4 regions of the Polaromonas aquatica genome follow, and region 1 is predicted to be linked to each of the others. Evidence: predicted binding sites of a transcription regulator. Region 1 holds the regulator's gene; each other region holds the start of a gene.
What was found. The regulator sigma-54, encoded in region 1, starts transcription at its own class of promoters, with help from an activator protein. The targets are predictions, from matches to a motif close to TGGCANGNAANCTGCTTT.

Region 1 (5,097 bases):
CGGCCTGGTGCGGGCAGAGCCGGCCACCATGTCAAAGCGGAAAAGGCGGCATTCGATAGGGCCATTCCACATCGGCACGCGGCGCGACTCCTTCAGGCGCATCTTGCCGGGCAGCTTGAGGTCCGGCGTGAGAACATGGGCGGTCCAGCCGGCATAGTTTTTCTTCCAGTGCGCGGCAAGTTGCGGGAAGAAGTTGGAAGCCTCTTCGCCGCTTTCCGTCACGGCCTGCTCGCGTGCCGGATTCGCATTGCGGTCACGCCGGGGTTCGTGGCCGGCCTCATCCTGGTTGACCGGCTGGCCGAACTCGTCGATGGCTTGCCCCTGGAACTGCGAGCGGCGCTGGGCGCCTTCTGTACCCGATACGCCGGCAACACCGGCCACATCGATACGCTCGCCATAAGGCGGGTTCACCAGCATCACGCCCGTCGGCGCAGGCGGCATGCGCTGCAATGCGTCACCGCCGCGGAACTGCACGGCCTTGGCCACGCCCGCGCGCTCGGCATTGCGTTCGGCAAAGTCCACCATACGGAAAGACACATCGCTGCCGAACACCGGGGCGGTGGGCTCGGTAATCGCGGCCTCGGCCTGGTCGAGCAGGCCTTCCCAGACGTGGGGCTGGAAGGGCAAATACTTCTGGAAGGCAAACCGGCGGTTGATACCCGGCGCGATGTTGCAGGCGATCTGCGCGGCCTCTATCGCAATCGTGCCGGAGCCGCAGCACGGGTCATACAGCGGCACGCCGTCCTTGCACAACTGGTCCCAGCCGCTGGCGGCGATCATGGCGGCGGCCAGGGTTTCTTTCAGCGGGGCGTCGCCCTTGTCCTCGCGCCAGCCGCGCTTGAACAGCGGCTCACCCGAGGTGTCTATGTAGATGGTGACGGTGTCGGTGGTCAGGTGCACATAAACGCGAACATCGGGCCAGCGCGTGTCCACATCGGGACGCACATCGAACTTGGTGCGAAAGCGGTCGGCAATCGCGTCCTTGATCTTGAGCGCCGCAAAGTTCAGGCTGGTCAGCGGGCTGTGCTGCGCGGTGATCTCGACCTTGAAGGTCTGCTTCGGCGTGAACCAGATTTCCCAGGCAACATTGGCTGCCGCGTTGTACAGGTCCTGCTCGCTGCGGTACTGGTTGTGCTGCAGCTCGATCAGCACACGCTGCGCCAGGCGGCTGTGCAGGTTGAGCTGCAAGGCGTCGCGCCATGAGCCTTGCAGTTGCACGCCGGCGCGCCAGGCTTTGCCCTGGATGCCGGTGACACGCTGGACTTCGCTGGCCAGCAAGGCCTCGACGCCGGCGGCGCAGGGCAAAAATAATTGAAGTTGATTCATAAATTATGGGTTGCCCTTGGGGCGTATCAAACCATACTCTTTTCAAACAGGGGCCGCGGGACTGGCTTGGCCAGACCGCAGGCGCAGCGGCCCCCTCGGGGCTGGAGCCTGCGGCTCCAAACCTGCTTGAGCAGGTTTGGACAGGCGACAGAAGCGAAGCCTCTGGCGAGCGGCGGCCTGCAAGGTGCAGAGAGCGACACGCAGTGCGCGAACGTGGGGGCCATATTCACAGGGATTTGCGCAGGCTGGCAGGTGCAATGCGCAGGGCTTCGCGGTATTTGGCCACGGTGCGGCGGGCGCATTCGATGCCCTGCTCCTTGAGCATTTCGGAAATCTGGTTGTCGCTGAGCGGTTTGTTGCTGCTCTCGGATGTGACGAACTGCTTGATCAGCGCACGCACCGCCGTGCTGGAGGCATTGCCGCCGGTCTCGGTGCCCAGGGCTGAGCCAAAGAAATACTTGAGCTCAAAGGTGCCGAAGGGCGTGCTCATGTATTTGGCCGTCGTCACGCGCGAGATGGTGGACTCGTGCAGGCCCAGCTCGTCGGCGATCTCGCGCAGCACCAGCGGGCGCATGGCCAGCTCGCCGTGCGTGAAAAAGTTCTTTTGCCGCTCGACGATGGCAGTGCTGACGCGCAGTATGGTGTCAAAACGCTGCTGGATGTTCTTGATGAACCAGCGTGCTTCCTGCAGGCGCTGCTGCAGTGCCTGGCCGTTCTGGCCCTTGTGCTGCTTCAGCGCATTCGCGTAAATGTCGTGCACGCGCAGGCGCGGCATGACGTCGCCGTTGAGCGTGACCTTGAAGCCCCGGCCGGACTTGACCACGATGACGTCAGGCACGACAAGGTTTCGCTCGACATTCACAAAACGGCGCCCGGGCTTGGGATCCAGCCTGCCAATCAGGGCGATCGCGCCCTTGATGACCGTATCGGGAAAACCGCACAGCTGCGACAGGCGCTTCACGTCGCGCTTGGCCAGCAGCTCCATCGGCTGCCGGCACATGGCCATCGCGGCCCGGGTTTCGTCGCCATCCTTGCAGTCAAGCAGTTGCAGGCCCAGGCACTCGGCCAGGTTGCGCGCGCCTACGCCGGCAGGCTCCATGTGGTGCAGGAGGTTCAGCGCCATGGCGAAATGCTGCTCCAGCTCTTCGGCCTGTTCGAGGTCGTCGCCCGCAAGACCGCTGGCCAGCGAAGCCAGGCTGTCTTCAAGATAGCCGTCATCGTTGAGCGACTCGATCAGGAAATGCAGCGCCGCACGATCGTCTTCCGACAGCCGCAGGCCAAGGGCCTGCCGGTGCAGGTGGTCCTGCAGCGACTCATGGCCGTGCGCCAGGTCCGAGGCCTCGGCATCGCTGTCGTCGGAATTGCTCTTGCGCGGCAATGCATCGCCGCCCCATTCGCTGTCGTCAGGCGCGGACTCCACGCTGCCGTCACCGTCCCAGCTTTCCTCCAGTTTGGCCTCGGAGCTGATCTCGGCCGTGGTTTCGGAGTCGTTCTGGCTTGTGGCCGCCGTTTCATGCGCACCACCAGCTATCGATTCCATAGCAGACTCAAACTCCTGGTTGTCCTGGCTGACCGGCGTGTTGGTGTGGTCCAGGCCAAACTCTTCACGCGGCGCGGCTTCCTCCGTGACTTCCAGGAAAGGGTTTTCATCGAGCATCTGCTCGACTTCCTGGCTCAGCTCAAGCGTGGAGAGCTGCAGCAGGCGGATCGACTGCTGCAACTGCGGCGTCAGCGCCAGATGCTGCGAGACGCGTAGCGAAAGACCCTGTTTCACGACAGTTCCGGGCGCCCACGGTAGGACGAAGTGAGCGCGCCACGGAAGGGAGCTAATTCACAAGCATGGGCCGCGGAACCGGCTTTGCCGGGCCGCAGGCGCAGCCCCCTGAGGGGGGAGGGAGCTACACGAAGTGAGCGACAACGGGGGGGAGTCATTACATCCTGAAATGCTCACCGAGATAGACACGGCGCACATCGGCGTTGTTGACGATCTCCGAAGGCGTGCCTTTGGCCAGCACATGCCCATCACTGATGATGAAGGCGTGGTCGCAAATGCCCAGCGTCTCGCGGACGTTGTGGTCGGTGATGAGCACGCCTATGCCGCGCGACTTCAGGAAACCGATGATGCGCTGGATCTCGATCACCGCAATCGGGTCGATGCCCGCAAAAGGCTCGTCCAGCAGGATAAAGCGCGGCTGGGTCGCCAGCGCCCGCGCGATCTCGACCCGGCGGCGCTCACCGCCGGACAGGGCCAGCGCCGGCGAGTCGCGCAAATGGTCGACCCGCAAGTCCTTGAGCAGCGCGTCAAGGCGCTGCTCGATGTCGGCCTGGCCCAGTGGTTTGCCCGCACTGTCATGCTGCAGCTCCAGCACGGCACGCACGTTGTCCTGCACCGAGAGCTTGCGAAAAATCGAGGCTTCCTGCGGCAGATAACTCAGGCCCAGGCGCGCGCGGCGGTGAATCGGCATGTGCTCCACCGAGTTGCCGTCAATCGTGATCTCGCCTGCATCGGCGCGAACCAGGCCGACGATCATGTAAAACGAAGTGGTCTTGCCCGCGCCATTGGGGCCCAGCAAGCCCACGACCTCACCGCTTTGCACGGCCAGCGACACATCCTTCACCACCTTGCGGCTGCCGTATGACTTTTGCAGGCCGGTGGCGATCAGGCGGCTGGGCGGCTCGCCGGGCGCCGACGCCGCCGCATCCACCACAAACTGTTCTGTTTCAGCGTTCGAAGTACGCAATTCCATGGCGGCCTTAATTCTTCTCGGAGCCCAGCGCCGGGCTGGGGCGCAGGCTGGGCGATGGCCCGGCGGCCGGAGGAGCAGGCGTTGCGGTGCCGCCGGCTGCAGAAGCCTTGCTGCGCGGCGACAGCAGGGCGCGGACACGGCCGCTGGGGTTGGTGGCGGAGCGGTTTTGCGGGCCGCCATCAACCGTGAACACATCCGTGACGTTGTCGTAATTGATCTGGGAGCCGGTGGACTCATCCGCCAGCACGGCGCCGTTGTAACGGCGCAGCACGGCGTTGCGGATGAATTTGACGACATCGGGCCGGCTGTCGTACTCGATGCGTTCGGACTCGCCTTCGATGAACTCGTCCAGCCCGTCGCGCTTTTTGCGGTAAAAAGCCAGCTTGCCCGGGGCGGCGATCACGATGGCCTTCTGGTAGCCCTCCGGGTCCTGGGTGACGTCAACCCGTTCGCCGCGAATGATGGTTGTACCCTTGGTAATGACCACGTTGCCGGTAAACACGCTGGTTTGTTTCAGGTCGTCGTACCGCAAGGCGTCGGACTCGGCGTTCATCGGCATGTCCCGGTCGGCCTGCTCAGCGGCGGCCGGGAACACGGCCAGCGCAATGACGGCCGCGGCGACAGCCATTAAATAGGTGGGGTATTTCATAAAGGCACGAATCTTGCTGCGTGAAGGTTGGCTTGATTGTAGCCACCCAAGCTGGCGAAAGCCGCTTATTCAGGACCCGATGCCGGGCTTTGCAAATAAAAAACCCGCCGGATCAGGGCGGGTTTGTCTCAAGGCCATCTGGAGAGTTGGCCGTGGCGGCTTTATTTGCCTTTGCGTGCCAGGCCAATCAGGTAATCCGTCACCACCAGGGCGCGCTCCATGGTCTGGGCCAGGGAGCCGGAGGTGTAATAACGGCCGGCAACGCCCATCGCCGGCACGCCGTCAACCTTGTACATATCCTGCAACTGCGTGGCCTTGCGCACCTTGGTCACCACCGGGAAGGAGTTGTAGGCTTCGACAAATTTGGCCTTGTTG
Region 2 (5,097 bases), on a different contig from region 1:
ACGCCGCCCACGTCGGCAAACCTGTTGTCCAGGTAAAAACCGACGGCCGCCTGCTCACGGACAAACTGCACGTTTTCCTTGCCTATCAGGATGCCCTTGTCCCGGAGCTCGGCGGCGCAGAAGCGCGACATGTAGGCGACCTGTTCCGGCAGGGCGATGCGCTGGCCCTTCACGTCGTTGATGGTCTTCAGGGCCGAGCCCTTGGGAACAATGATGAAGCACTGGCCATCGGGCTTGGTGCTGGCAATGTAGCTGTAGCCATAGTCGCGCATGCCGCGGGCCGGATAGTCGCTGGGCCTGGCCATCACAAAGTCGAAGCGGCCCGTCTGCATGCCTTCTTCAAGCTGCCTGAACTCGCGCGCAAACACGACACTGACCTTGGATTTCATCGCCCGGCCTATGACTTCCGCCAGGCCCTGGTACTTGGCAATTACCTGCGCGTGGTCCAGCCCGCCCGAGGTTCCCTCACTGATGCCCAGGACCAGCTGCTGGGCCTGCGCACGCGCAGTACCGGCAGCCATGGAGATACTGATGCCCAGCGCAAGCATCGCCAAGATACGTGTGTGCATAAGCCCCCCGCTCCTGTCATCCAAAACAAACATGCTACTGTTTTGGCCGAAACGCCGTCAGCACATTTTGTTAATCGTTGTTACCAAAACAAACCCACAGTCAGTGGGTTTTGGTTGCTCAGGTGCACGGTATCCCTGCGCTCAGCGCAAACCTTTCACGTAACGCGGTGCGTTGGGATCGCGCGGCTTTTTCGGGTGGTTGGGATCGCCTTCGCCAAAAATCGCGCCGAAAGTTGATTCGATAAAACCCGACTCCGGGTAAACCTCCTCTTCGGTATTGACGGACTGGGCGCTTTGCCGGTCCGGCACCGGTGCGGATGAAACCACCGGCAGGCTGCGGTCCTTCACCGCATCGGACACCATACGGACCAGCGGCACGCGTTGTTTTGCATCCGGCGTCGCCATGATTTCCTCCAGCTTGTCAGCCCAGGCGGCCAGGTCCGGGTGCCCGTCTTCGGCCGCTTTCTCCCGCGCAAAGCGGGTGATCTCGGCCGCGTACTCCTGGTTGCTGGCCATCCACTCGGTATCGGTCACACGACCCGTCTTGCGGCGCAACAGCACATGCAGGTGGGCCGCAATAGCGATTTTTTCACTGGAAGGCATGGCGACGGTCCTCCAAAGTCAGAACTGGCGGGTCAGCTACCCAGGCGTTCGGCGTGCTGGGAAATATCAAGCCCATCAGTCTCCGAGGTTTCGCCCACACGCAGGCTCACAAGCAGCGAGGTGATCCACAAGGCCAGGCCTGTCATCAGGAAGCTGTAAAGCAGGACCGAACCGGCGCCGATGAACTGGATCAACACATCACCTTCGGAGCCCGAAATGGTCTTGCTGGCAAACACGCCCGTGAGCAGGGAACCCACAATGCCGCCAACGCCATGCACACCAAAGACGTCCAGCGAGTCGTCCGCATTCAGCAGTCGTTTGAGGCCGGTCGCGCCCCAGTAACAGGCGATGCCTGCAATCAGGCCTATCAGCAAGGCCGAGCGCGGCGATACAAAACCTGCCGCCGGGGTGATGGCGACCAGGCCCGCCACCAGGCCGGAACACAAACCCAGCAGGGAGGGACGGCGACGCACCAGCCACTCGGCCCCCATCCACGACAGGGCACCGGCTGCTGCTGCAATGTGGGTAACCGCCATGGCCAGGCCCGCACGGCCATCGGAGGCAACGGCGGAGCCGGCGTTGAAACCAAACCAGCCGACCCAGAGCATGCCCGCGCCGGCCATGGTCAGACCCAGGTTGACCGGAGAAAAAGGCTCACGGCCATAGCCCCTGCGCGGGCCGAGCACGTAGGCGCAGACCAGGCCGGCCACACCGGCATTGATGTGAACCACAGAGCCCCCGGCAAAATCCAGCACACCCAGGCGCGACAGCCAGCCGTTGGGCTCCCAGACCCAGTGGGCAATCGGCGCGTAGACGATCAGGGTCCACAGCGACATGAAGATCACCACGGCGGAAAAGCGCATACGCTCCACGAAAGCACCCACCACCAGCGCGGCGGTGATGATGGCAAAGGTGAGCTGGAACATGGCATAAACCGACTCGGGGATATTGGGCGCGATATGGCTGACGGCGACCTTCTGGCTGTCTTTTACATAGTCGAGCCCGGCAAACCAGAGCCGGTCCACGCCGCCTATGTAGTGCCCCAGCGCACCGCTACCGGGCGTGAAGGCGATTGAATACCCCACGGCAAACCACAACACGCTGACGATCGCGCAGATGGCGACGACGCAGGCCATGGCATTGAGCACGCTTTTGCGGCGTACCATGCCGCCATAAAACAGGGCGATGCCGGGCAGCGTCATCAGCAGCACCAGCGCGGTGGACGTCATCATCCAGGCGGTGTCTGCGCCGTTGAGAGTGGACGCGTCCACCAGGCCTGGCTGCGTCAGGGGCGCAGGGGCCGGGGCTGAAGCCGTCACTGCCGGCGCGGCTGCAGCAACGGCAGCCGCAGGCGGCGCCACAACAGCGTCAGAGGATGGTGTGGCCGGGGCAGGAGCGCTGGCAGCCGTTCCCGGCGTTGAGGCCACACTGACGGGCGCCTGGGCACCCGCCGGCTGGAATGCCAGCCCCATCCAGAAACACAGACCTACCGCAATGAACCGTTTGAGAGCCATACAGCGTGCGCCTTTCTTCCAATCAGCCAACAATTGGTAACAACACGCATAAGTCGTGCCAATGGCGCCAGTTCCATGCCAGCCCCGATCCAAAGGCACAAGAGGCGGGTGCTATGCTTCGCCGCCATGCATTCGCCCCCGGCCTCCCGCCTGATTCTTTTCAACAAGCCCTACGGCGTGCTGAGCCAGTTCACGCCTGAGGGCCGCTGGCGCGGGCTGAAAGACTTCATAGACATTCCCGACATTTATGTGGCCGGGCGGCTCGATGCCGACAGCGAAGGCCTGTTGCTGCTGACGAACGACGGCCAGCTGCAGGCGCGGATTGCCGACCCGCGCTTCAAGATGGAAAAGGTCTACTGGGTGCAGGTCGAGGGCCTGCCCGACGAGGCTGCGCTGCAAGCCTTGCGCCGCGGCGTGCAGCTCAACGACGGCATGACCCGACCGGCCAGTGCCCGCCTGATGGCCATGCCGCCCTCGCTGTGGGAGCGCAATCCGCCGGTGCGGTTTCGCCAGTCCATCCCGACGGCCTGGATAGAACTCGGCATACGCGAAGGCCGCAACCGCCAGGTACGGCGCATGACGGCGGCCGTGGGGTTTCCGACGCTACGGCTGATACGCGCCGCCATAGGCCCCTACACGCTGGAAGGCCTGGCGCCGGGGGCTTTACGCGAAAGCCCGGTGCTTCAGGGCTAGCGGTCCGCCGATTCGCTCATCAGCAGTTGAAGACCGCCAGAAGGACAGGCCATCCCCCGGCGGCCATAACCCCCCAAGGCTTCTCGGGTATAGGCCCGGGGGCGGGAAATCCCCAATGCACTATCCGGGTGCGCAGGCTACATTGGTGGTCTTGCCGACGAGCCTAGCTGCTCGCAAAGCGAGGAGCCGAGGAGACACGAGACAAAGCAAGAATGATTACACGCGGACAAACATTCCAAAAGATGTTGTTTTGCAAAAGCGCTGGTAACCCCAGCGCTTTTTTTATGCCTGTCGTTTTTTACCCCTGGCGCTGCTCCATTGCTGAAAGTATTGATGGAATTGGCCGCTGGCCGCCGTTCCACCTGCGCAGTCAGCTACCAAAACAATAGCAACCAGTAGCGCCTGCGCGATGAGACAATCACAGCCATGGAATTGCTGATTGTCTCCATCGCCTCGTTGCTGGCCGGTTTTGTGGACTCGATTGTGGGCGGCGGCGGCCTGATCCTGGTGCCTGCGCTGTTTGCGGTTTTCCCCACCACCCACCCGGCAACCCTGTTCGGTGTCAACAAGGGCGCATCGATCTGGGGCACGGCTGTCGCGACCGTCCAGTACTCCCGCCGCGTGGACCTGCGCTGGTCGGCGCTGCTGCCGGCTGCTGCGGCAGGTTTTGCCGGCTCGCTGGCTGGCGCCTGGCTGGTCACCGTCATATCCGCCGGCTTCCTGCGCAAGGCCTTGCCGTTTGTGCTGGTGGCCGTGCTGATCTACACCGTCGTCAAAAAAGACATGGGCCGCCACCATACGCCGCGCTTTAGCGGCATGGCCGAAACACTGGCGGCCTGCTGCATCGGGCTGGTGCTGGGTTTCTACGACGGTTTTTTTGGCCCCGGCACGGGCAGCTTTTTTGTGTTTTTGTTTGTACGCTGGCTGGGCTACGACTTCCTGAACGCCTCGGCCTCGGCCAAACTGCTCAACACCGCAACCAACCTGGCCGCGCTGGCACTGTTCGCATACAAAGGGCATGTCTGGTGGCATTTTGCGCTGACCATGGCCGTCGCCAATGTGGTGGGCAGCCTGCTGGGGACACGGCTGGCGCTCAAGCACGGTGCAGGTTTTGTACGCCTGGTGTTTATCCTTGTCGTCAGTGCGCTGATTCTCAAGACCGGGTTTGACGCGTTCATGAAATAAGCGCGGCGAGCCGGTCGCACACCGCGACCCGGGGAGGCAATCCGGGTCTTACCGCGTACGGCGAGGGACGGCCGGTGCCACTGCAGGGCTGGCCACCGGCGCCGCTGTGGCCTGCGTCTTGCCGGCATCAGCCGCACCCGCCACACCGTTGACCGGTGTGAACTGGGCTGCCATGTCGGCCGCACGGCGCTGCTTGCCTATAGGCGCACCGGCCTGCCCTTTTTGCACAGCGGCAAGGTCTTCCTCGCTGGGGTAGAGGCCCGTCAGCATGTAGTCAAACACCCGGCGCGCTATCGGTGCGGCGGCGCCCGCGCCCCAACCGGCGTTTTCGACAATGACGGCCAGCGCAATTTTTGGGTCGTCGGCCGGCGCCATGGCCATGTACACCGCGTGGTCACGCTGGTGCTCTTCCATCCTGGCGCTGTTGTATTTGCCTTTTGCAGCCATGGTCACGGCCTGGGCCGTCCCGGTTTTGCCGCCGCTTATATAACCCGCGCCAGCGAAGACCCGGGTAGAGGTGCCGCCCTGAGTCA
Region 3 (5,097 bases), 530 kb from region 1:
TGAGCGCGTCCGGCTCCCGCTGATTGAGCGGTATATCTTTTCCCTCTCGCGCAAGGGCAGTGTTTCGACCGGCCATGTGGCCCTCGAGTGCGGTCCCGGCCTGTATATCAGCCACCATCCGCGCATACGCCTGTCCATCACACAGAAAAACGTGGTCCATCAGGTCCGGGCCACCAGCAGCAATGACCACCCCGGCATGTGGTTGCCATCCTATGCGCAGGAGGCAGAGGCCACGCGTCCATCGACTTTCCGTATCCGTTTTCGTGTGTTCAACCCGGATCACCTGGAGGCGTTCTGGCAAGCCTACCAGCGCAACGACACCTATAACCTGACGCACCGCAACTGTTCTGTGGCCGTGACAGAGGCCATTGACGCTGCGGTGGAGGGGGTTTTTGCCGACAAACCGTTCTGGCGTACCTTGTTGCGGCTGGCTGTGCATCCAGACATGTGGCTGGCGGGAAGTGTGCGGGTACGTGCGGAGTCCATCGCGTGGACCCCGGGCCTGGCGCTTGACTACGTCAGCGCGATCCGGCGCATCACCCACCCGCAGCGCGACCTCAAGCTGAACCTGTCGCGGTGGTGGAAGGCGTGGCGGCGGCGCGCCCCCAAAAAGGACCTGTGAAGAAAGGCCGCTGGTAGGGGGTCAGTGCGCGGCCTTGAGCGCCCGGCGGTATTGGACGGCTTCTGCCAGATGCGAGACCTGCACGGCAGGCGCATCGGCCAGGTCGGCAATCGTGCGTGCCACTTTCAGGCAGCGGTGAATGCTCCGGCCTGACCAGCCCAGGCGGGCTGCAGCCGTGTTGAGGAATTTCGCGGCTGCATCGTCCAGCCTGCACTGCTCGTCAATCGCCTGGCCGTCCAGCGCCTGGTTGGTGCCGCCCTGGCGCTTAATGGCGTGTTCACGTGCCTTGACCACACGGACCCGGATGGCCCCGGTGCTCTCGCCCGGTGCCGTGTTGACCAGTTCGTCGGCAGCCAGGCTGCCAACCTCCACATGCAGGTCAATCCGGTCCAGCAAGGGCCCGCTGAGCTTGCCCTGGTAGCGCGATACCTGGTCGGGCGAGCAGCGGCACGCCCGCAGGTGGGAGCCGAGATATCCGCAAGGGCAGGGGTTCATGGCGGCGACCAGCTGGAAGCGGGCCGGGAACTCCGCGCGCTGGGCGGCGCGCGAGATGGTGATGTGGCCGGACTCCAGCGGCTCCCTGAGTGCTTCAAGCGCGGCCCTTGGAAACTCGGGGAGTTCATCGAGGAACAGGACGCCCCGGTGGGCCAGTGATATTTCACCCGGGCGCGGTGGTGAGCCGCCGCCTACCAGTGCCACGGCGCTGGCTGTGTGGTGTGGCGCACAGGTTGGCCTGAGCGCCCAGCTGGCCAGTGAAAAGCGTCCACCAAGTGAGGCGACGGCCGCGCTTTCCAGCGCTTCCTCGGTGGTCATGGCGGGCAGCAAACCTGCAAAGCGCTGCGCCAGCATGGACTTTCCCGACCCGGGAGCACCCATCATCAGGATGCTGTGGCCGCCCGCCGCAGCAATCTCCAGCGCGCGCCTGGCCGCCGCCTGGCCCTTGACGTCGGCCATGTCTGCATAGGGCGCGTGCAGCTGCGGCTCGCCGGGCTGTACCCGGCTCCAGCCGTCCAGCACCTCGGGGATCAGGTCGCCGGGCAGGAATTGCCTGACAACATCCAGCAAATGGTGCGCCTTGTAAATCTCGGCCCCGGGCACCAGGCCGGCTTCCTGGGCGCTGCTTTCTGGCAGGACCAGCCTGGGTGGCGGGCCGTTGACGTCGCTGGCGTTGCCGTTGATCGCCAGGCTCATGGCCAGCGCGCCGCGAACGGGTCGCAAGTCGCCGCCCAGCGACAACTCCCCGGCAAACTCATAGCCCTGCATCTTTTGGGAGTCGATCTGACCGCTGGCCGCCAGTATGCCCAGCGCGATGGGCAGGTCGAAGCGGCCGGAATCCTTGGGCAGGTCTGCGGGTGCCAGATTGACAGTTATCCGCTTATTCGCCGGAAACTCCAGACCGGTGTTCTGGATGGCTGAACGCACCCGCTCACGGGCTTCCTTGACTTCGGTCTCAGCCAACCCGACCAGCGTGAAACTGGGCAATCCATTGGCCAGATGCACCTCCACGCATACAGGCCGTGCCTCCATGCCAAGCAGGGCACGACTATGCACTAAAGACAAGCTCATCAAGGGGCTCCCGTTCTGAATGCTTCAAGGTTGTGCGCAATGGATGCGCCAACTTGGTGCGGTATGGTTTTTAAGGCTACAGGTGTAACGTGCCTGCGGGTGAACTGGTGGACCGGCCTTCCTGTGGTAATTAGCCTTGGCACGGTACATGCTAGACGGTACTCGCTTGAATAGTCTTGCTAACTTTTACAACCTTGCGGAGCACCTCATGAAACTTGTCCCCGTCCAGATCGCACTTGCAACAACCTTGGCCCTGTCTGGCGCCGCGTTCGCACAAACCGCTGCACCCGCTGCCCCGGCAGCCGAGGCATCCCCCCTGTCGTTCAACATCGGCCTGACCACCAATTACAAGTACCGCGGCCAGGACCAGGACACCTCGCGTACATCGGCCTTCAAGCCGGCGCTGCAGGGCGGCGTCGACTACGCATTTGCCAGCGGGTTTTACCTCGGCAACTGGAACTCGACCGTGGGCTTCACCGATCCTGACGTGGCCAACACCACCGGCAAACGCGCCCGGCTGGAGATGGACTTCTACGGCGGCTACAAGTGGTCGGTCGGCGACTGGGGTTTTGATGTCGGCGCGCTGCAGTACTACTACCCGAATGCCACCAAGGCAAACACCACCGAGGTTTATGTCGGTACCAGCTACGGACCGTTCTCGGCCAAGTACTCCAATACGGTGTCCAAAGGCTACTTCGGAACCGGTTACGCCACCAATGACGGCCGCGGCACGCAATACCTGAATGTCGCTTTTGCCAAGGAAGTGGCGCCCAACTGGACCCTCAAGGCCGCGATTGGCCAGACTTACTTCACAAGCGCGGTCAAGGCTGGCGGTGTGCCAAATTACACCGATTACAGCCTTGGCGCTTCCTATGACCTCGGCAACGGCCTTGCGCTGGGTGGTTATGTGCAGGGCGGAACCAACGCCAATAACGCGGCGTTCAACTACACCGCTGGCGGCAGCACGAAGTCGCTGAATAAGAGCACCCTGATTTTCACCCTGACAAAAACCCTGTAATGTGGCGGGAGCAGCGGTACGTCGTGTTGCTGCTCCGGTCGATCACTCTGTAGGAAACCTGAACATGAAACTCGTTACAGCCATCATCAAACCGTTCAAGCTGGATGAGGTGCGTGAAGCACTCTCCGGTATTGGCGTTCAAGGTATCACGGTCACGGAAGTCAAGGGCTTTGGCCGCCAGAAAGGGCACACCGAGCTTTACCGCGGCGCAGAGTACGTGGTTGATTTCCTGCCCAAGGTCAAGATTGAAGCCGCCGTGTCCGACGATCTGGTCGACCGTGTCATCGAAGCTGTGGAAGGCGCCGCGCGCACCGGCAAGATTGGCGACGGCAAGGTGTTTGTCTACAACCTGGAGCAAGTAGTGCGCATCCGTACCGGTGAGACCGGCAAGGAAGCGCTGTAAGGAACTGCCCTTTTACAAGCCTAAAAAAGAGAACACTGACATGAAAAAACTACTTGTTTCCCTTGCTTTGGGGTTCAGCCTGCTGGCCACCGGCGCGGCCGTGCTGGCCCAGGCGCCAGCGGCAGCGCCGGCCGCTTCCGCCGTTGAGGCCAAACCTGCCGAGGCAGCGGCATCCGACGCAGCACCAGCTGCCATGGCTGCGGCTCCTGCTGCCGCTGCTGCACCGGCGCCTGCCGCACCTGCTGCAGCGCCGGCCCCCAAGCTGGACTCCGGCGACACGGCCTGGATGCTCACCTCCACATTGCTGGTGATCCTGATGACCATCCCCGGCCTTGCGCTGTTTTACGGCGGTCTCGGCCGCTCCAAAAACATGCTCTCCGTGCTAGTGCAGGTTTTTGTGATCTTCTCGTTGATCAGCATCCTGTGGGCCTTCTATGGATACAGCCTGGCCTTCTCCGGTGACGGCAATTATTTTGGCGGCCTGGACAAGATATTCCTCAAAGGTGTCACGATCGAAACCTTCGGTGCGCTGACCACCATTCCTGAATATGTCTTTGTTGCATTCCAGGGCACGTTTGCCGCCATTACCGTGGCGCTGATCGTCGGTGCCTTTGCCGAGCGCGCCAGGTTTTCTGCCGTGCTGCTGTTCGCGGTCCTCTGGTTCACCTTCAGCTACGTGCCGATTGCCCACATCGTCTGGGGTGGCGGTTTGCTGGGCAAGGACGGCGCGCTGGACTTTGCCGGCGGTACCGTGGTTCACATCAACGCCGGTGTCGCTGGCCTGGTGGGTGCTTATATGGTTGGCAAGCGCCTCGGTTACGGCAAGGAAGCGTTCACGCCGCACTCCCTGACCCTCACGATGGTTGGCGCCTCGCTGCTGTGGGTCGGCTGGTTCGGCTTCAATGCCGGTTCCGCTGGCGCTGCCAACGGCACGGCTGGCCTGGCCTTCATCAACACGGTGCTCGCTACGGCTGCTGCCACCCTGTCCTGGATCGCCGGTGAGGGCCTGCACAAAGGCAAGGCCTCCATGCTGGGTGCCGCTTCCGGTGCCGTGGCCGGCCTGGTTGCCGTCACGCCTGCTGCGGGCTTTGTCGGGCCCATGGGCTCCATCGTCCTGGGCCTGCTGGCCGGCCTGGTCTGCCTGTGGGGTGTGAATGGCCTGAAGAAGATGCTGGGTGCCGATGACGCGTTCGACGTGTTCGGTGTGCACGGTGTAGGCGGCATCCTGGGTGCCATCCTGACGGGTGTGTTTGCATCGCAAAGCCTGGGCGGAACCGGTGGCGCCACGCCCGATACCTTTGCCATGGGCGCGCAGGTCTGGATCCAGGTCAAGAGCGTGTTGCTCACCGTGGTCTGGTCCGGTGTGGTTGCCTTCATCGCCTTCAAAATTGCCGACCTGACCCTTGGTCTGCGCGTGAGCGAAGAAGAAGAACGCGAAGGCCTGGACATCACCTCGCATGGTGAAACCGCTTACAACCGTTGATGAAT
Region 4 (5,097 bases), on a different contig from region 1:
ACCGGCTCCTCCTTATTTTTTGAGTCCGCCGGTCAGGCCTCCGAGCAGGTTGAGTACAGGCGTCAGCACATTGTTAGTTGTGGCGTTGCCTCCCGTCAACCCACCCGTGACACCGGCCACAAGCCCGGTCACAGGCGCCAACGCACCGCCCGGAGATGAAGCGCCGCCGGTCAGGCTACCGGCAAGACCTGTCACCGGCGCGAGCAGGCCTGCGCCGGCACCGCCAGAGTCCAGGCCACCCAGCAAGCCCGTAACGGGAGCCAACAGATTGTTTGGCGAGCCGCCGCCAGTGCTGCCCAAGCCGCCAAGCAGTCCGGTAACTGGCGAGAGCAGGCCACCGGCCGGACTGGTTCCGCTCCCCAGCCCCCCAGTCAATCCACCGACAAGATCAGTCACCGGTGAAAGCAGTCCTGACGACCCCGCATTCCCTGCGCCCAGGCCGCCCAGCAGGCCTGTTACCGGCGCAAGCGGATTGCCTGTCGAGCCACCATTGCCCAGGCCACCAAGCAATCCGGTTACCGGCGTGAGCAGGCCCAGTCCGGACGACCCATAGCCAGGCGTTCCCGACGGTGTCACGACGGCGCCACCCAGTATGGCTACGCTTGCGCCGGTGTTGGCGACGACCTGGCCGACGGGGCTTATCACCGGCGTCTTGCCATCGCCGGTGACCCGAACACCCAGCTGATTCACCGTGCCGCCGACGGTGGTGAGCAGGTTGGCAACCGGCCGGCCTAGGCCGCTTGTTTCACCGACCCGCTCTGTTGTCTGGAGCAGCCCGATGGTGATGGGCACGACCACATTGCTGGCTGTGCGGGTGACCTGCTGAACCACGCCGCTGTCCAGCGTGTTGCCAAGACCGACGCCGAGGTTGCTGACGCCCACGCCGGTTTTGTCGACCAGGTTGCCCACAATGCCGGGTTGTGGCACACCTGCCGAGACGCCTTTTCCCAGCACGCTGACAGCCTGCCCGGTGTTGACCACCACGCCTTCCAAAGAACCCACGGTGACGCCGACGGGGTTCTCTACCTTGCCCAATTGGCCCAGGCCCTTGGTCAGGCCTGTGCCCAGAGAGTCGACCGCATCGCCAACTTTTACCAGTGCGCCGCCGGCACTTTGCGTGAGGGGGTTGTTCAGCCCACCCGGCAAGGCTGCGACCAGTTGCGTACCCAGGGTGCCGACAGCGCCGCCCAGCGTGCTTGTCGAGTTGCCGGTTTGCTGGATCACGCCGTTGACGGGGCCGAGTACCTCGGCATTTGGCGTGACGAATGGGGTGCCACCACCACCACCACCTCCTCCTCCTCCTGGGTTTGCCGTACCAGAAGCGCCAGCAGCACCGGGAGCACCGGGAGCACCATTGCTGGCGCAGCCAGTGAGCCCCAGAAGAATAGCGACACCCGTCGCCACCAGGCTGCGTCGCAGCGTCAAATCGTTCAAGTAACCGTTGACCATATTGACCTCCAGAAGTAAACGTGAGATCAATACAAGGCAACATGCATGCCGACGGGTGACTACTGCGTCAATTGTTCTGTGTCAACATGCAAGTCATTGATTTAAAAGGGGAAAAATAAACTTCGAATTCTGACGAATATTGGTTCCAGCCAAAAATAAGCGTATGTTTCGTAACGCGCGGTTATCTTTTCGTAACGTTTGCCGTAACGTTTGCCTCAATGTCACGGCGAGCAAACCATACAAATACCCAGGCAACTGATGCGAGGCGACCCTGCGGCGCTACGCGGGTTTCTACCTCCATGTTTAGGCGCTCACCTCATTTGTTTCTGTACCACCTGGTCCCGTGCTCAGGCCTGCAGCCAGCCACACCCGTTGTCCGGGCCTGCCACAACAATGTCGCCTTCCGTGCAGGACAGGGCTTCTGCAAGCATGGCTTGAGCCAGTGCCGGGCGGTTGTTTTGCACGCTTAGATGCGCAGCTACGACATGCCTGAGGCCTGGATTTTTTACCGTGTGTGCGACCTCGGCTGCTGCCGTGTTTGACAGGTGGCCGTAGGGGCCAGCGACCCGTTTTTTCAGGAAGGCAGGGTAGGTCGACTGCGCCAGCATCTCCGCATCGTGGTTGCACTCCAGCAGCAGCGCGTTGCAGGCTTCCAGATGCGCCATGACATGCGCCGTGGCATGGCCCAGATCGGTCAGGATGCCGAGTTTTGAGGCGCCGTCTGTGCAACTGAGTTGCAGGGGCTCCCTGGCGTCGTGCGGCACTGTAAAGGGCATTAGTTGAAGGCCGCCGAGGTTTATGGCATCGCCATCACGGGCGATGTGCAGCAGGCCATCAAAATCAGGGGACCCGATGGCCGCATGGGTGCCGCGGCTCATCCATACAGGAATCCTGTAGCGCAGGGCCAGCGCCCGGGCGCAGCCTATGTGGTCTCCGTGCTCATGGGTGATGAACACTGCGTGGACATCCTGGGGCTGCAGCCCCGCTTGCCCGAGGCGATGCGACAGGTGTTTGAGCCCCAGCCCACAATCAATTAAAAGCCGGAACGGCACAAGCCCGCTTGCTTCGACCAGCGTGGCGTTGCCTGAACTGCCGCTGCCCAGGCTTTTGAATCTCAACACGGGTCCAGCGTCGGTGCGTGGCGTGGCCGCGGTCGCAGGGTTGCCACGCGTCGCGCCGTCTTGTTATTTAAGGTCGTCGGCAATCACCTGAACAATGCGTTGGGCATTGGCTGAGGCTTCAGGGGCACCTTGGGCATTCAGCACGGACACCGTCGTGGCATTGGCCTGGCTCTTCACGGTAATGCGGTACTTGAGCGGTGGCACGGAAGGGGCGGAACCGCTGAAGAGTTTTGCAAAGAACCCGGGCTCCTTGGCATCGGTAACGGGGGCTACATAACGTACGAAATAAGTGCCTTGTGCCCGGTCACGGTCTTCTACAGTGAAGCCCGTGCGGTCCAGTGCCAGACCAACGCGGCGCCAAGCGCGGTCAAAGTCTTCATCCATCTGGACGACGGGTGTGCCATTGACATTGGCGATACGTGAAGTGGGTTGCGAGGCGCCCGCAGCGATCAGTGCCCTGGATTGCTCCTGGTTCACACCGAGCTTGACCATCAGGCGGCGCAAGAATTCGGCTTCAAGTTCCGGGTCGGATGGCCGGGCCTGCCATGTTGTGTTGGCGCCTGCCTGGCCTGCATTGGTATTGTTGGTGTTGAGGGTTTCTATCATGCCCCTGTGGCTGATGTAAATCTCGGTTCCCCCGGCAGCATTGCGCTCCAGGCGCGTGCGGAACTTGTCGCGTTCGCCGGTGGAGTACAAACCGTCAAACACCTTGCCTATGGTTGAACGGATGAAGTCCTGCGGGAGCTTGGCGCGGTTTTCAGCGTAGTCGGTTTCCATGATGCCGAGGTTTTCCTGGTCCAGCGACAGCAGGAAGCCGCTTTCCAGCCAGAAGTCGCGCACCGGGCTCCAGAGCTTGTCGGCGGGGCGGTTGACGACCAGCCAGCGCTGGTTGCCGGCGCGCTCAATCCGTACATCTCCGACAGAGGTGGCTGCGACCGGAACGGTCTGGGAGGATGCCTGGCCTACCTGGAAGGCATTGGCGCTGACGGCCGTGCCCGGCACCACGTAGCGCGTTTCCCTGGAAAGCTGTGTCAGGTCGGGTGGAACATCCAGCGAAGGGCCTGCCTTGCCGTTCGATTTGTAATCGATCTTGTCACCCTGCATCAGGTCGCTGACGGTAGAGCAGCTTGCCAGCAGCAATGTGACCATCAGTATCGAGGCGGTTGCCGCGTTTTTTGCCGTCCACAATCCAGTGCGTTGTTGCAATGTCTTCACTTGGGGTTCCTTAAAAATCAGATCAAACCGCAAAGGCGCAACGCGCCCTCGACAGTTGCTTCATTCGACGTTTCCAGCGGGGTCATGGGCAGGCGCAGGGTTGGGCCACAAAGGCCCATGCGGGCCATGGCCCATTTGACGGGAATCGGATTCGCTTCGACAAACAGGTTTTTGTGCAGGGGCAGCAACTTCAGTTGCAGTTCCATGGCGCGTTTCGCATCACCTGCGATTGCCGCCACGCACAACTCGTGCATCAATTTCGGGGCAATGTTGGCGGTCACGCTGATGTTGCCCTGTCCGCCGCACAGCATCAGGGCCACTGCCGTCGGATCGTCGCCGGAATACACCGCAAAGCCCTTGGGCACTTCCTTGATGAGCCATTGTGCACGTTCGATATTGCCGGTGGCTTCCTTGATGCCGACGATGCCCGGTATTTGCGCCAGGCGAAGGACGGTGGCGTGCGCCATATCGGCCACGGTGCGGCCGGGCACGTTGTAAAGCACGGTGGGCAGGTCGCCCACGGCTTCGGCAATTGCCTTGAAGTGCAGGTACTGGCCTTGCTGCGTCGGTTTGTTGTAGTAGGGCACGACCTGCAACTGGCTGTCGGCGCCTACCTGTTTTGCGAATTTGGCCAGCTCGATGGCTTCGGCCGTCGAGTTGGCGCCACAGCCGGCCATGATGGGCACGCGCCCGGCAGCCTGTTCGACAGACACGCGAATGATCTCGCAGTGTTCTTCAACATTGACGGTAGGCGATTCGCCGGTGGTGCCGACCACACCTATGCAGTCGGTGCCCTCGGTGACATGCCAGTCCACCAGCTTGCGCAGGGTGGGGTAGTCAACTCTGCCGTCTTCATGCAAGGGTGTCGCCAGTGCAACGATGCTGCCAGTAAGGGTTTTCATGTCTTGGATGTAACTTGTCGGGGTGGTCGGTGGCCTGGCTCGGGATTTGTACAGACCGGTCCAAAAACCAATCTAGCATTCTACCCAGAGCCCGGTCAGACTCTGGCCGGGCTTTTGGGTTCCCAGGGTGGTTTCTCAGGGCAAGTGATAGCGCGGCGGGATTTGTTGTGTCTGTGGGGATGCGCCTGCAACCCGTTCTGCGGGAGGGCGTACCGCTGCAATGCGCTGGATAAACCGCGCTGGCCGTCCCAGCGGCGTTGCGGATTCGTCCTGGAAGCCTTCTTCAAAAGCAACCACTCGCAAATCCTTGCAGATATCGAGCAATTCGCCGGGGCGCAGCAAAAAATCCGGGCGGGACGGCTTGCCCACGGTTTCATTGCCCTGCGTAAAGGTTTCGTAAATCAGCACGC

Region 2: the regulator sigma-54 is predicted to act here: its motif matches at 2,730-2,747, upstream of ACFQND_RS14340 (ammonium transporter).
Region 3: the regulator sigma-54 is predicted to act here: its motif matches at 2,326-2,343, upstream of ACFQND_RS11845 (TorF family putative porin).
Region 4: the regulator sigma-54 is predicted to act here: its motif matches at 1,483-1,500, upstream of ACFQND_RS03480 (collagen-like triple helix repeat-containing protein).

What each region holds. Positions count from the first base shown of each region.
Region 1 covers NZ_JBHSRS010000018.1:178,595-183,691, forward strand. Annotated here, with positions in the region: gene ACFQND_RS09300 (THUMP domain-containing class I SAM-dependent RNA methyltransferase) at 1-1,326, opposite strand, end outside; gene ACFQND_RS09305 (RNA polymerase factor sigma-54) at 1,553-3,100, opposite strand; gene lptB (LPS export ABC transporter ATP-binding protein) at 3,258-4,073, opposite strand; gene lptA (lipopolysaccharide transport periplasmic protein LptA) at 4,081-4,722, opposite strand; gene ACFQND_RS09320 (thiol:disulfide interchange protein DsbA/DsbL) at 4,884-5,097, opposite strand, start outside.
Region 2 covers NZ_JBHSRS010000077.1:17,837-22,933, reverse strand. Annotated here, with positions in the region: gene ACFQND_RS14350 (phosphate/phosphite/phosphonate ABC transporter substrate-binding protein) at 1-569, opposite strand, end outside; gene ACFQND_RS14345 (hypothetical protein) at 711-1,172, opposite strand; gene ACFQND_RS14340 (ammonium transporter) at 1,205-2,686, opposite strand; gene ACFQND_RS14335 (pseudouridine synthase) at 2,813-3,379, shown strand; gene ACFQND_RS14330 (sulfite exporter TauE/SafE family protein) at 3,806-4,564, shown strand; gene mrdA (penicillin-binding protein 2) at 4,613-5,097, opposite strand, start outside.
Region 3 covers NZ_JBHSRS010000018.1:709,651-714,747, forward strand. Annotated here, with positions in the region: gene ACFQND_RS11835 (HdeD family acid-resistance protein) at 1-622, shown strand, start outside; gene ACFQND_RS11840 (YifB family Mg chelatase-like AAA ATPase) at 644-2,188, opposite strand; gene ACFQND_RS11845 (TorF family putative porin) at 2,397-3,206, shown strand; gene glnK (P-II family nitrogen regulator) at 3,271-3,609, shown strand; gene ACFQND_RS11855 (ammonium transporter) at 3,650-5,092, shown strand.
Region 4 covers NZ_JBHSRS010000005.1:243,076-248,172, forward strand. Annotated here, with positions in the region: gene ACFQND_RS03480 (collagen-like triple helix repeat-containing protein) at 13-1,449, opposite strand; gene ACFQND_RS03485 (MBL fold metallo-hydrolase) at 1,797-2,570, opposite strand; gene bamC (outer membrane protein assembly factor BamC) at 2,634-3,785, opposite strand; gene dapA (4-hydroxy-tetrahydrodipicolinate synthase) at 3,803-4,687, opposite strand; gene ACFQND_RS03500 (class I SAM-dependent methyltransferase) at 4,823-5,097, opposite strand, start outside.